Regions from separate parts of the Synechococcus sp. KORDI-52 genome, predicted to be linked through region 1. Evidence: predicted binding sites of a transcription regulator. Region 1 holds the regulator's gene; the other holds the start of a gene.

What was found. The regulator NtcA, encoded in region 1, controls nitrogen genes in cyanobacteria. The targets are predictions, from matches to a motif close to GTANCNNNNGNTAC.
Region 2: the regulator NtcA is predicted to act here: its motif matches at 3,479-3,492, upstream of glnA (type I glutamate--ammonia ligase).

Annotation. Positions count from the first base shown of each region.
Region 1 covers NZ_CP006271.1:190,962-197,695, reverse strand. Annotated here, with positions in the region: gene KR52_RS01100 (resolvase) at 1-408, opposite strand, end outside; gene KR52_RS01095 (DUF3084 domain-containing protein) at 405-1,556, opposite strand; gene ntcA (global nitrogen regulator NtcA) at 1,584-2,300, opposite strand; gene rph (ribonuclease PH) at 2,360-3,103, opposite strand; gene KR52_RS01080 (cob(I)yrinic acid a,c-diamide adenosyltransferase) at 3,249-3,848, shown strand; gene dcd (dCTP deaminase) at 3,848-4,441, shown strand; gene thyX (FAD-dependent thymidylate synthase) at 4,452-5,174, opposite strand; gene KR52_RS01065 (thioredoxin domain-containing protein) at 5,219-5,794, opposite strand; gene KR52_RS13445 (hypothetical protein) at 5,873-6,361, shown strand; partial or broken gene KR52_RS15320 (transglycosylase SLT domain-containing protein) at 6,455-6,734, opposite strand, start outside.
Region 2 covers NZ_CP006271.1:1,902,176-1,908,909, reverse strand. Annotated here, with positions in the region: gene KR52_RS09755 (class I SAM-dependent methyltransferase) at 1-118, opposite strand, end outside; gene KR52_RS09750 (hypothetical protein) at 598-966, shown strand; gene KR52_RS14440 (PilZ domain-containing protein) at 1,317-1,685, shown strand; gene glnA (type I glutamate--ammonia ligase) at 1,992-3,413, opposite strand; gene KR52_RS09740 (allophycocyanin subunit beta) at 3,620-4,144, shown strand; gene KR52_RS09735 (alanine--glyoxylate aminotransferase family protein) at 4,252-5,436, shown strand; gene KR52_RS09730 (nucleoside deaminase) at 5,408-5,851, opposite strand; gene KR52_RS09725 (pyridoxal-dependent decarboxylase) at 5,952-6,734, shown strand, end outside.

The sequences.
Region 1 (6,734 bases):
CGGCTCTGGCCATCGCAGGTGGCATTGAAGGTGCTCTTCCAGCATCACCAGGGCGGCAACAGCATCCAGGTCCACCGGTGGAATGCGCAGCCCCGTCGGCAGGACTCGGCGCCAACCTCGAGCGGGCCATAGCGTCCAGTACCGCTGTCTTGCCCTCAGGGTGCTTCCCTGTTCCGGAATCACCGTGAGGCTGCCCAGGCGTTTGAGCCGTTTGATCCATGCCTGGCTTCCCGTGCCATTGCCGATCAGGATGCGGTCCAGAGGTTGGTCTTGATTCCACCGCTCCAGCCAGGGTTCCACGGCCTCTGGGGTGAGGAGGTGGCCCTCGCGGACAAGTCCAAGATCAAGATCGGCCAGCACCAGGCCACACTTGCAGCGGCCTGGATCGAGCACCGCAACCCGCTTCATCGGGAGGCCTCAATCTTGACGACCACAGGATCGGCGCTCTCGCTGACCCCAGAAGCAATCACCTTCAAGATCACGCTTTGGCTGGGCTCTTCCATCAGACTCTGGGCCAGTTGAGAGACGGCCGATCCATCAAACTGCAGCCCTTCCGTGAGGGATCCCCGCCGTTGCACCTCCGCATAGGCCGAAGCCAGGAGAAGGTTCAGGCGTGTGCGGATGCTCTCCGGAGTGCGTTCATCCTGTTGCAGTGTGGTGGTGGCCAGCACGTCCCCGCTTTGCGCCACCCGACGGTTGGGACGCACCTCGGGGAAGGCGTACACCGCCGTTTCGCCGCGCAGCACATTGGTGGCGGAGCGCAGTGAGATCACCCAGGTGTCCGGTTCTCGGATGATGCTTTGCAGCCGTTGCACGTCGCTGCGGGGGACGCGGATCAACTGGCGTTTGGGGGCTTCACCCGGCCTCACCTTGGCGTAGGCATTGAGATTGGCTTCCTGAAGCAGCCTGTCGACAGCGAGTTTTGCTTGCTCTGGAGCGTCGAGCCGAACCGTTGCTCGCGCCAAGGTCTGTCCGCTGCTGATCACCACCGACCCACGTCTGAGGGCGACCAGATTGCGTTCGAGATCCTTGAGTTCCTGCTCACCGGATCGGATGCGGCTGCGCACACTCTTCAATTCAGCTTCCGTTCGCTGGATATCGGCATCGCGGGAGGCGATATCGCGGGTTAATCGTTCGCGCTCGGCCTCGAGTTGGGCGCGTTCGTCCTGAAGCGGAGCCAGTTCAAGGCGCAGGGTGTCCGCCCGTTGCTGCGCCTGCTTGAGCTCAGCAGCAATCCGCTTGGTGTCCGTTCGGGTCTTGTCCCGTTCCCGTTCGGCTGCATCGAGCTGCCGTCGGCTGTCCTGGAGCCGGGCTTGCAGAGCATCAAGTTCAAACAGTCCCACCCTCAGCTGGCGGCTCACCAGCAGCAGCAGGCCGAGCGACAGTGCGCTGATCAGGCTGCCAGTCAGCACTGTGATCAGAACGGCGGTTCGCCGCGGGCGCATTTTGAACAAGCTCAGCCTGGCTTTGCCAACGCGGCTGCCCAACCGGTCACCCAGGGTCGACAGCACGCCTCCGAGGACCAGGAGAACGAGGATTAACGCCCAGCCGCTCATGGCTGCACCTGTCGGTCGCGTTGCTGTCTAGCTGAAGCGTTTGGCCAGAGCGATCGGATCCAGAACGGTGATTTTTTTGCGATCAATCTGAACCAGACCGGATTGGCGCAAGTCTCCCAGCAGACGCGTGATTGTGACGCGGGTTGAGCCAATCGCTTCAGCGATGGCTTGATGCGACAGGCGCAGATCGATGGTGATGCCCAGCTCATCGGCCACGCCGAAATCTCTGCACAGCACCAGCAAGAAGCTCACCAGACGCGAAGACATGTCCCTGTGGGTCAGGGTTTCGATCATTGTTTCGGTCTGAAGAATCCGGCTGGACAGGCCCTGAAGCAAGCGCAGCCCAACGCTGGTGTCCGCTTCGATGGCGGCCTTCACGGATGTCGCCGGTGCTGTCACCATCTCAACCCTGGTGAAGGCCACTGCGTGATAGAAGCGATCGGATCGTTGACCGGTCAGCAAGGAGAGCACCCCGAAAAGGCTGTTCTCGCGGAGCAGGGCCACCGTGATCTCTTCGCCTGATTCATACACGCGGGAGAGGCGAACAGCTCCCCGGCGGATCAGATACACCCGTTCGGCGGGATCTCCGGGAAAAAAGATTGTCTTGTTGCGGTCCACCAGCTCACTGCTGGCGCCATCCAGATCGCGGATGATCTCCAACAGGGAGCGATTGGCCGGCTCTGGACTGGGAGCTGGAGCCACCATCTGTGGGGCGTATCGGCTGAAACCTCGGCTACTGGTCATGACAACCCCCCTGATGAAGCGAAGTTACGGAGCCATCGGTGGCCGCCATGTAGCCGTTATTACGTAAAGCTGCTGTGCTCGTTCAAGGCTCCATGTTGCGCCTGCATCAAGGATGTCAGGCCCGGCTCCGCAAGATCCAGCAAATCATTGAGCTGGCTGCGGCTGAAGGGGGCTCCTTCCGCTGTTCCTTGAATCTCCAGCAGGCGACCATCGCCAGCCTGCACAACATTCAGGTCCACCTCAGCCCTGCTGTCCTCGCTGTAGTCGAGATCCAGCAAGGCTTCGCCATTCACAAGGCCGACGGACACGGCAGCCACCTGGTCGACCAGGGGTGATTGTTCCAGCACTCCTTGCTGCACGAGCGACCGGCAGGCCTGTTCAAGGGCCAGCCAAGCCCCGGTGATCGACGCCGTCCGGGTGCCGGCATCGGCCTGGATCACATCGCAGTCGATCAGCAAGGTGCGCTCCCCAAGGCGCTCCATGTCGATCACGGCGCGCAGGCTGCGGCCGATCAGCCGTTGAATCTCCTGCGTTCGGCCCGACAGTTTCATCAACTCTCGGGATTGCCGCTGCGGCGTGGAGCCCGGGAGCAACCGGTATTCGGCGCTGAGCCATCCCAACCCCTCTCCCTTGCGCCAGCGGGGGACCTTCTCCTCCAGGCAGACGCTGCAGAGAACAGCGGTTCGACCGGTGTGAACCACTAGGGAGCTCAAGGCAAACCCCATGGGATTCCAGCTCACCGAGAACGGTCGCAACTGCCGCGGGCTTCGACCATCGGTGCGGTGTCCAGGTGGTTGGCTCATTGGTGGTGTGCAGTTGTTCAAGCCTCGCAGGCGGTTGGTTCTCGCCCTGTTCAAACACCATGGGTGGTGTCAATCCCCTTGTGGAATGTCATCTCGCCGCTACATTCAAGGTCTTGCCGGGGTCGCCCGGACGGATGTTGCCGCGATGACCACAAGCCTTGTCGACCCCCAAGCCTTCCAGAACTCCCTGGATCGGGATCAGCAGGCTCTGCAGCGCGCCGGCTTCACTTCCTTGCCTGCCGTCTCCGACCCACCACCTTTGTATGTGGTGGCACCCGAAGGGCAGTTGCAGGTGCACACGGCGCCCTACCGAGGCAGTTTCGCCAGTGTGCTCAGCCAAGCCATGCGTGCCGCCGGCTTGGGCAGTCGTGTTCTGATCAGTCAGTTCCTTAAAGGGGGCGTGCAACAGGGACCCGCCGGTCGCGTTCAACTCTGTGGCGGCCTTGTCTGGCTGCGGCCCGAGGTGCCTCTCTGTCTCTCCTCGCCGGATCATCCCGGTGGTGCGGAAGCGGTGGCTGCGGTTTGGGCCATCTGCCGTCAGCACCTGATCCAGGGTGATCTCGATCAACTGGTGCTGGATGAAATCGGCCTTGCTGTGACTTTCGGATACCTCAATGAGGCGGATGTGATTGAGGCCCTTGAGCAGCGGCCCGCTTCGATGGATGTGATCATCACTGGACCTGCAATCCCCTCCGGTGTGGTGGAGATGGCAGATCAAGTCACGGAGTTGCGCCGAGGTTTCTGATGCTCAAGTGCGATCGCTGGATCACTGAACAGGCCGGACAGGGCATGATCGAGCCCTTCCAAAGTGGCCTTGTCCGTCATCTGGATCCGGAGCAGAAGCTGCGCCCCGTGCTGAGCTTCGGTTGTTCCTCCTATGGCTATGACCTGCGCCTGTCTCCCCAGGAATTTCTGATCTTCCGGCATGTGCCGGGCACGGTGATGAACCCCAAGCGGTTCAACCCGGCCAACCTGGAGCCCACCCCGCTGCATGAAGATGACGACGGGCGCTACTTCATACTTCCGGCGCATTCCTATGGCCTTGGCGTGGCGTTGGAAAAGCTGAGGGTTCCCCCCAACATCACCGTGATCTGCTTGGGCAAGAGCACCTATGCACGCTTGGGGATCATCGTGAACACCACTCCAGCAGAAGCCAGCTGGGAGGGCCACCTCACCCTTGAATTCAGCAACAGTTCTGGTGCTGACTGCCGGATCTATGCCGATGAAGGCATCTGTCAGCTGTTGTTCTTTGAAGGTGATCCCTGTTCAACCACCTACAGCGATCGACAAGGCAAATACCAGCATCAGCCGGAACGGGTGACCCTGGCCAAGGTTTAAATCGCTTGATTCACGGGGCCAGTCGTGCTCGGTGCAGCCTGGTCTTTTCGTACCAGGCCGCAAATTCAGGGGCCCACGCCACCATGTGGGGCCACATCAGATCGCAGAGCTGGCGGATCTCAAGTTGGGCATCGAGCTTGGCCCGCAGATCCATGAAGTGCAGGAATGCCCGCAGACTGAAGCTCACCACGAAATGCTGGCGGTAGTCGAAGGGAAGGATGCCGCGGGCATGTTCTTCGGCGAAGCCGGCCTTGAGAAGGTCTCTGTAACGCTCGGCGGCGCTGCGGCACAGCTCTAGATCCTGGTTGCGCAGCGCTTCGGTGTAGGCGTATTTCTTGCCCTGCCGGTCGCTGTACTCCCCGACGGGCCTTAGATAAAACACCTCCTCAAGGTCGAGGGCCCCATCCGCTGCGCGACAGATGCGGTCGCCGGTGTATCGCATCGATTGCACATCGAAGCTCACGCCGACGCGGTGGGTGCGTGCCTGCTGCATCACCGAGTGCGGGAACCAGCCCACGTTCAGCACAATCTGGGCGTGTTCCATCGGGCCGTAGTGGCCCCGCTCTCCAGACAGCAGACGTTTGACGCAGATCTCTCCTGCCCGTTGCTCATCCGGCCAACTCGCACGGTCTCCGGCCACAAACCCTTCGCTGTAGTCCTGATGCATGGCGGCGTACACGCATTGCTGCGGGTTCGGCGTGGCTGCGATCAGATCGACCCGAAAGCGGTCCATGGGGGCGTCGGAGTGACGAGTTGCGGTGATCATGGCGAGGCGTGTCAACCATGGCTTCGGGGCCCGGCTGTGGGTTGGCTCGACGCTCCAGCCAAGGCACGGTCAGCGGAGCCAGGAGGCGTTAGCCGGCTGATGGTGCCGACCCCAGGCAGGGCGGGTAAAGGCTGATCCTCCAGCAGTGCTGCACGCAGCAGTTGCAGTTCTTCAGCACTGCGCAGGCCAAGGGATCGACCCCTCGGCTCTCCCTCGGCATTGAACAGATTCAACTGGGGGATGCCGTTGACGTCGTAGCGATCAACCAGATCTTGCCAACGGGGGTTATCGACGTTCACCAGAACAACATTGAGTTGTTCTCGGGAGGTCTCCTCCAGTTCCAGCATTGAGGGTGCCATTTCTCTGCAGACCTGACACCAGTCCGCGTAGAACTCCATCAGCGTTGGACGTCCGTTGGTCAGTGCTGTTTGCGGGTCGAGGGATTGTCTCGCCAGCTGTTCCATCGGGCTTTCGCTCTGAATGCCACCGCGCAGGATCACAAGACCGAGGGCCAGAGCAACCGCGACGGCAACCAGCACCCATCGCTGTGCTGTGCCCAGGGGCGAAGACTCTGGGGACCCTGTCATCGCACTTCAACCGAAGCAGTCACTCTGGCAGCTCCTCCGAAAGGCTGCCGCTACCTTGACTCCATGCCATTTCTCCGATTGCTGAGCCTTCCTGTTCGGGCACCGATGCTGACGGTGCTGTTTCTTGTTGCGCTTGTGCTCGGCCACCATTGGCAGCTTGTTCAGCCCAGTTTCACGTCTCTCTACGGTGTGAGTGCGGCCTGGTTCTGGTGCCTTGTTGTCCTGCAGGCCCAGGTGGTTGTCATCTTCTGCACAATGCCGGATCTGTTGTTGCGACAGGTGTCGTTGCTGATGGCGTCCAGCCGGGTGATGACGTTGGTGGTCACGCTGCTTGTGGTGATCACCGGTGGCCTTTATCTGATGAAGCTCAATGTGTTCACTGACGTGCTCATCCTGGCGTCAGCCTTGCTGTTGGCCAGGCTCGATCTCATCCGCATTGGCGTTTTGCCCGCTTCCGGTATCTGCTTGCTCTGGATGAGTGTTGTCGTGATCGGTGGCATTGCCACGGCCACGCTGCTGCCGCAGCCCACGCTCAGCTTGGTCGCAGAAGGCTTGAGACTCACCTGAATAGCCGAGCAGGTTGTCGAGCACTTTCTTGGTGTAAAAGCGCGTTTCGGGGTAGGGAATGCGCTCCACCCAGAGCGCGGCATCATCCGCATCTGTGGGCTGTGGCCATCCGCTGACTGCACCGGGCCCGGCGTTGTAGCTGGCAATGCTGCGCAAGGGGTCGTTGTCCCAGCGCTCCAGCAACTGGTTGAGGTAGCGCGCGCCAAGTTCAATGTTGTTGGCGGGATCCTTCAGCATCAGCATGCTGGTGGGTGCGCCAGCCATTTCCGTGGCCGTGGAGGGCAGCAGTTGCATCACACCAACGGCCCCAGCAGGGGAGACGACTCCAGGTGCGAAGCGCGACTCCTGTTTGGCGATGGCCCGCAACAGGTTG
Region 2 (6,734 bases), 860 kb from region 1:
CATCAGGTGCCAGCCACCCCATCAGCTTGGTGCTCAGCTCCTTGTGGGCCAGACCTGCGAGGTTTTTGCCTTGCTGAAGTGTCTGGTATGCAAGCTTGTTCAGGGGCGTAGACGCCATCGATGCTTAAGACAACATGCCTATTCCAGCGGATCCGACGCACTACTGCGTGATCAGCAGTCCACAAAAGCACCCGTTTCAACAGACACCCTGCATGGTCCTTAGGAGACAGCGAAACTCCCAATGAACATTTGTTGGTCTAAAACTTGGTTAGGCCAAACTTGGTTGAGTTCACATTTGGCAGATGGGAGATGTGATTTGAGTCATTTCACAGCTAACTTTTGTCATGTATTAAGGACTTTCTAAGGTTCCTCCTTGATTTGAAAGTGTCTCCGGTTTGTTCGTCGTGATTTGGGGTTATGGGTGCAATGAGTTGGATCAATGAATGTTGCATGAGAATCGATGACTTCTGAGGTTGGCTTGGTTAGGCTTCATTCAGGTATTTGTTACGGGCTTGAACAATGTTTGAAAGGGTGCCTGATAGGCGAAATTCTCCTCGCTTGGGTACCGCAGGTCGACGAAATCATGAAAGGCATGTGTTGACATCGGAAGTTGTTGTCGATTTAGAAGTACCTGGCCGTCTGAACTCTACGGCCAATATTCTTGATATCAGCTTGTCTGGTGCTTACCTCTTGATGGGAGGCGGCGGCATTGCGCCAGTAGCAAACCAGGATATTGATGTTTTGTTTTGTGATCTTCAATTTAACTTGCCAAACCGTATCAGCGCTATCGTTAAATACGTCAATGAATCGTCATTTGTCGGCATGTCTATGTATGGTTTGGGAGTGGAATTTGTACGCGAAATTTCAGGAAATTTCATCCATAAAGATACCGATGACTTGCTTTCAATTGCCGGTACTCAGGTGGCAATAAGGCCCAACGCCAACCTCGCCTTGCCTGGCTGGTGACATCCTAAGTCACTGGCTTGTTTGGATGACCGGCTTATTCAGGCTTGCTGAACAACAAAATGCCATTAACGGGCTGTTTGTTGGTTTAAACTTTTGGCTAGCATCAGGTTGATATCGGCAGAAAGACCTATCGATTTCTGTTTTTATTTGTGAAAGACTCCATGCTTGCCGGCTTCCTAGCGGTTTGGTGTATTCCCAGTAGGTCTAGTAAATGGCTAAAGGGGGGTTGATTGTGGTTGGAGGGTTGGTAGTCTTTGTGTGGGGCAACACTTATGATGAGGTGGAACGCCATGTCGACGAGGTTGACCAACGAATTTTTGTTCGGGCTCCAGTTCGCTTGAATACCCCTAATGGCCCTCGACAGAAAATTACAAACAAACCGAAGAAATAAACGCTTCAATCTTGCGATAAGCCCAATTGCTGGATTGGAGTCATATTTTTATGCATCCAGCATTCCGGAACATCAATCCAAGTGCGTGATTTGGAACGTTTCCAAAGATGGATCATGCATTTTGCTCAATGGAGTTCACGAAGCTCTTGCGGTGGGAGATCAATGTAGGATCGAATGCTACGCACCTTTTGAAAAAAAGGGTTACGCGTGGAACGCTACTGTTCGCTGGATTCACAGGGAAGTATTTGTGACATTTATTGGAGTTGCATTTGATCAGACTGACCTTGTTCGGGATAGCTTTTTTGACTCTTTTAAGCAAATCCAATGATTTTTACTTGCATTGGTTGGCGATCAATGTATCTCCTCCTTGCGCGTCTTGATGTCGTATGAGTGATTCAATGTTTTGGGTGATGTCGCTTTTGGATTTTCGGCCCATAACATCTCTGATTTTGTTCTGGTGAAGTGAGTGGTAAAGATCACGGGGTTAGGGAAAAACCCTCTGTTGAAGGGGTTCCCTCGTTCTGATCGATGCTTCATTCAAGTCAAGAAACAAAAAAGAAGGGACCCGCGTTGGGTCCCTTCTGAAACCTGATTTTTACGTTAAAGGGATCACTTAGTGATCCCTCGTTGTCGATCAGGCGTCGTAATACATGGTGAATTCATGGGGGTGCGGCCGCTGGCGCAGCTGCTGCACCTCCTCATACTTCAGGTCAATCCAGTTGTCGATGAAGTCGTCGCTGAACACACCGCCCGCTGTGAGGAAGCCACGATCGGAATTGAGGGCTTCCAGGGCGCCGTTGAGCGATGCAGGAACCGTGGCGATTTTCGAGAGTTCCTCGGCTGGAAGTTCAAACAGGTCGCGATCTTCACCATCGCCAGGATCGATTTGGTTCTTGATGCCATCCAGGCCGGCCATCATCATGGCGCTGAAGGCGAGATAGGGGTTGGCGAGGGCATCACCCGAACGGAATTCGAGGCGCTTGGCTTTCGGGCTCGGGCCGGTGAGCGGAATGCGCACGGCAGCAGAACGGTTGCCCTCGGAGTAGACAAGATTCACCGGAGCCTCGAAGCCGGGCACCAGACGCTTGTAGCTGTTGGTGGTGGGGTTGGTGAAGGCCAGGAAGGCGGGGGCGTGCTTGAGGATGCCTCCGATGTACCAGCGGGCTGTCTGCGACAGGTTCGCGTAGGTGCCTTCGCCGAAGAACAGCGGCTGACCGCCCTTCCAGAGGCTCTGGTGCACGTGCATGCCGGAGCCGTTGTCATTGAACACTGGCTTGGGCATGAACGTGGCAGTCTTGCCGTACTTCTTGGCCACGTTGCGCACGACGTACTTGTACGTCATCACGTTGTCGGCGGCCTGGATCAGCTCGGCGAATTTCATGCCCAGCTCGTGCTGGCCGGCGCCTGCCACTTCGTGATGGTGTTTTTCAGTGGGAATGCCCAGCTGACCCATCAGCAGGAGCATCTCGGAGCGGATGTCCTGAGCTGTGTCGTTTGGAGCAACTGGAAAGTAGCCCTCCTTCTCCTGAATCTTGTAAGCGAGGTTTCCGCCTTCCTCGATACGACCGGTGTTCCAGCCCGCCTCGATCGTGTCAACGCTGTAGAAGGAACCTCCCTCGGCCGAGTTGTAACGAACGTCGTCAAAGAGAAAGAACTCGGGCTCAGGACCGAAGAAGGCCATGTCGGCCAGGCCGGTGCTGGCCAGGTGATTCAGAGCCCGCTGGGCCAGGGCACGGGGGCAGCGCTCATAGGGCTGGCCGGTGCGTGGCTCCTGAATCGAGCAGATCATGCTCAGGGTCTTGTGCCGGTAGAAGGGATCCACCCAGGCGGTGTTGGCGTCCGGCACCATGGCCATATCGGAGGCCTGGATGCCTTTCCAGCCGCGGATGGATGAGCCGTCAAAAGCCAAGCCCTCGGTGAAGGACTCTTCCTCCAGCAAATCGGTGCACACCGTCAGGTGCTGCCACTTGCCGTGCAGATCGGTGAATTTGAGGTCGATCAGTTCGATGCCTTCGTCCTTGATCTGGCGCAGGACGTCCTGAGGGGATTTCGACATAAGAAGGGACTGCTCGACTGAATTGTGCAGTGATGTGACCGTATAGAGCCACAAGACACCATTTTGTATCAAGGGGTACGTTTCTTTCTCCAGAGGGCGACTGCGTAACCGTTTCTGTCAAGTTGGCTGAAATGCCGGCCTGCCAAGGGATCTGCCCGCCTCAACGGTGTTAACTTCCGCTGTGGATCCTCTGGAGATTCAGGGACATGCGCGATGCAATCAGCGGCCTGATCGGTCGTTACGACCAATTGGGTCGTTATTTCGATCGTTCGGCGATCGACAGCATCAATGCGTATCTGGATGAATCCACGCTGCGGATTCAGGCCGTTGAGCTGATCAACGGCTCCGCTGCCGAGATTGTGCGTGAGGCCAGCCAGCGCCTGTTCCGAGACGAGCCCGACCTTCTGCTTCCCGGTGGCAATGCGTACACGACACGCCGGCTCGCTGCCTGCCTGAGGGATATGGATTATTTCCTTCGATACGCCAGCTACGCCCTGGTGGCGGGCGACAGCACGATCCTGAACGAACGCGTGTTGAACGGTCTGGATGACACTTATAAGAGTCTTGGCGTCCCCACCGGTCCAACAGTCCGCAGCATCGTTCTTTTGGGAGACGTTGTTGCCGAGATGCTTCTGGCCAACGGTGCTGCGTCCGATCAGCTCGCCACCGTTCTTCAACCCTTTGATCACCTGGCCAAGGGACTTGGTGAAACCAACGTGCGCCAGCGTTGAGGGCTGATGGTCAGCACAAGATTTGAACAGATTGCAATCAAGCGCAACGCACCCCTTTCCTCCGGCGTGACTGCGTAGGCTCATCAGGAGAACCACCGATCAGGGCTTTGGCGACGACGAACTCTCTTCTTCCTGTTGACGATCGTCACCGCAAAGCGTTTGCACCGATTGCCACACCGGACCGCCTCCTGCTTGGCCCCGGTCCCTCAAATGCCCATCCAACGGTTCTGAAGGCGCTGTCAAGGACCCCCATCGGTCACCTCGATCCGCTCTATGTGGAGTTGATGGGTGAGGTTCAGGAACTGTTGCGTTACGCCTGGCAGACCGACAACCGCCTCACGCTTCCGATGAGCGGCACCGGCAGTGCTGCCATGGAGGCAACTCTGGCCAACACCGTTGAGCCTGGCGATACCGTTCTGGTGGCGGTGAAGGGTTACTTCGGCCTGCGACTGGCGGACATGGCCGGCCGCTACCGCGCGGAGGTGAAAACCATCGAGAAGCCCTGGGGGGATTGGTTTTCCCTCGACGAGCTGGAAGCGGCTTTGATCGAGCACAAGCCTGCCATCCTGGCGATGGTTCATGCCGAAACCTCCACAGGTGTTTGTCAACCCATGGACGGCATTGGCGACCTCTGCCGGAAGCATGATTGCCTTCTGCTTCTCGATACCGTCACCTCTCTGGGTGGAGTTCCGCTGTACATCGATGAGTGGAAGGTTGATCTCGCTTACAGCTGCAGCCAGAAGGGTCTGAGCTGCCCTCCCGGTCTGGGACCCTTCACCATGGGACCCCGTGCCGAGGCCAAAATGACTGCTCGTCAGGGCAAGGTCCCCAACTGGTACCTGGATGTCTCCTTGCTGAACCAGTACTGGGGAAGCGACCGCGTCTATCACCACACTGCGCCGGTCAATATGAATTTCGGCATGCGAGAGGCCCTGCGTCTTCTTGCTGAAGAGGGTCTCGATCAGGCCTGGGCACGCCATCGCCGCAATGCGGAGATGCTCTGGAGTGGTCTGGAAAGTCTCGGCCTCTCGATGCATGTTCCGGCCGACCGGCGACTGCCCACCCTCACCACGGTGCGCATCCCTGAAGCTGTGGATGGCAAGGCCTTCAGCCAGCACCTGCTCAACAACCACGGCATCGAAGTTGGTGGCGGACTCGGCAGCCTGGCCGGCAAAATCTGGCGCATCGGTCTGATGGGGTACAACTCCACCCCTGAAAACGTGAACCGTCTTCTCAACCTGTTTGAGACTGAGCTGCCTCGCTTCAGCGGTTCCGTCGCCGCCGCTGCCTGAACCACCGTTCCAGCTGCCCCCTCGCTTCAGCTTCGCGGACGCCTTGAATCACGTTCATGTGGTGATGAGCACTGGCATGGGTGGAGAGGTCAAGGCTTCCCCCCAGGCCACCGCGCTTGGGGTCCGTTGCCGCAAAAACCACGGTTCCCATGCGGGCCTGCACCAAGGCTCCCGCACACATGGGGCAGGGTTCGAGGGTGACAATCAGGGTGCAATTGTTGAATCTCCAGTCGTCCTGAACGATCGCTGCCTGTTGAAGGGCCACCAGTTCGGCATGGCCGAGGGGATCCCTCTTGTTCTGGCGCCGGTTGCGTCCATGGCCGATAGCCCTGCCCTGGCCATCAAGGATCACTGCTGCGACGGGAACCTCTCCCTGTAAACCAACCTCCTCGGCCCGCTGAAGCAGAACGTCCATCCAGCGAGTGAACGTATCCCGCTGATCCACTGCTGTCCAACGCCGTCCTTTGAGCACCTTCCCACGAGACGCGAAGATCACTGCAGTCCACTTATCTGCGTTGCAAGCCAGTTCCGCGTCTCAGCATCCCCCGGATCGGCTTGCTCCGTTCGCCATCCCCTCGGCCGTAGACCCGGTGCTGATCGACTTTCTGCACCGCAGTTCAGATCTGCTCTGCAGTTGGATCGGATCCGCCAATCGTTCCAGCCCGGTGCCCGTCATGCGCCCCTTGCCGGACGTTGCCCCCGGCTTGGAGGGGGCCAGTTTGGAATCCCTTCTCAGTGACCTTCAGCAGGTGATGGACGGGGCTTACCAACCGTCCCATCCCGGTGCTCTGGCCCATCTCGATCCGCCCCCGCTTACAGCGTCCATTGCGGCGGAACTGGTTTGTGCGGGGTTGAACAACAACCTCCTGGCAGAGGAACTTTCGCCGGGTTTGACCGGCTTGGAACATGACCTCTGCCGCTGGTTCTGCCACAGAATTGGCTTGCCTGAGGGTTCCGGAGGGGTTCTGGCCAGCGGTGGAACCCTGAGCAATCTCATGGCCCTGGTGGCGGCACGGGCGGCCTTGGGGGATACGCATCGGGATCCTGTGCTGCTGTGCAGCCAAGACGCCCACGTCTCAATCAACAAGGCGGCACGGGTGATGGGGCTGGCGGATGATGCGCTTCAGACGCTTCCGGTGGCCTCAGACGGTGGCCTTTGCCTTGAGGCTTTGGCCGAGCGCTTGCGATCCCTTCAAGCCAAGGGGCGCCCTTGTCTGGCGGTGGTGGCCACGGCTGGTACGACGGTGCGCGGCGCCATTGATCCCCTCTCCGCCTTGGCAACCCTCTGCCGTGATACT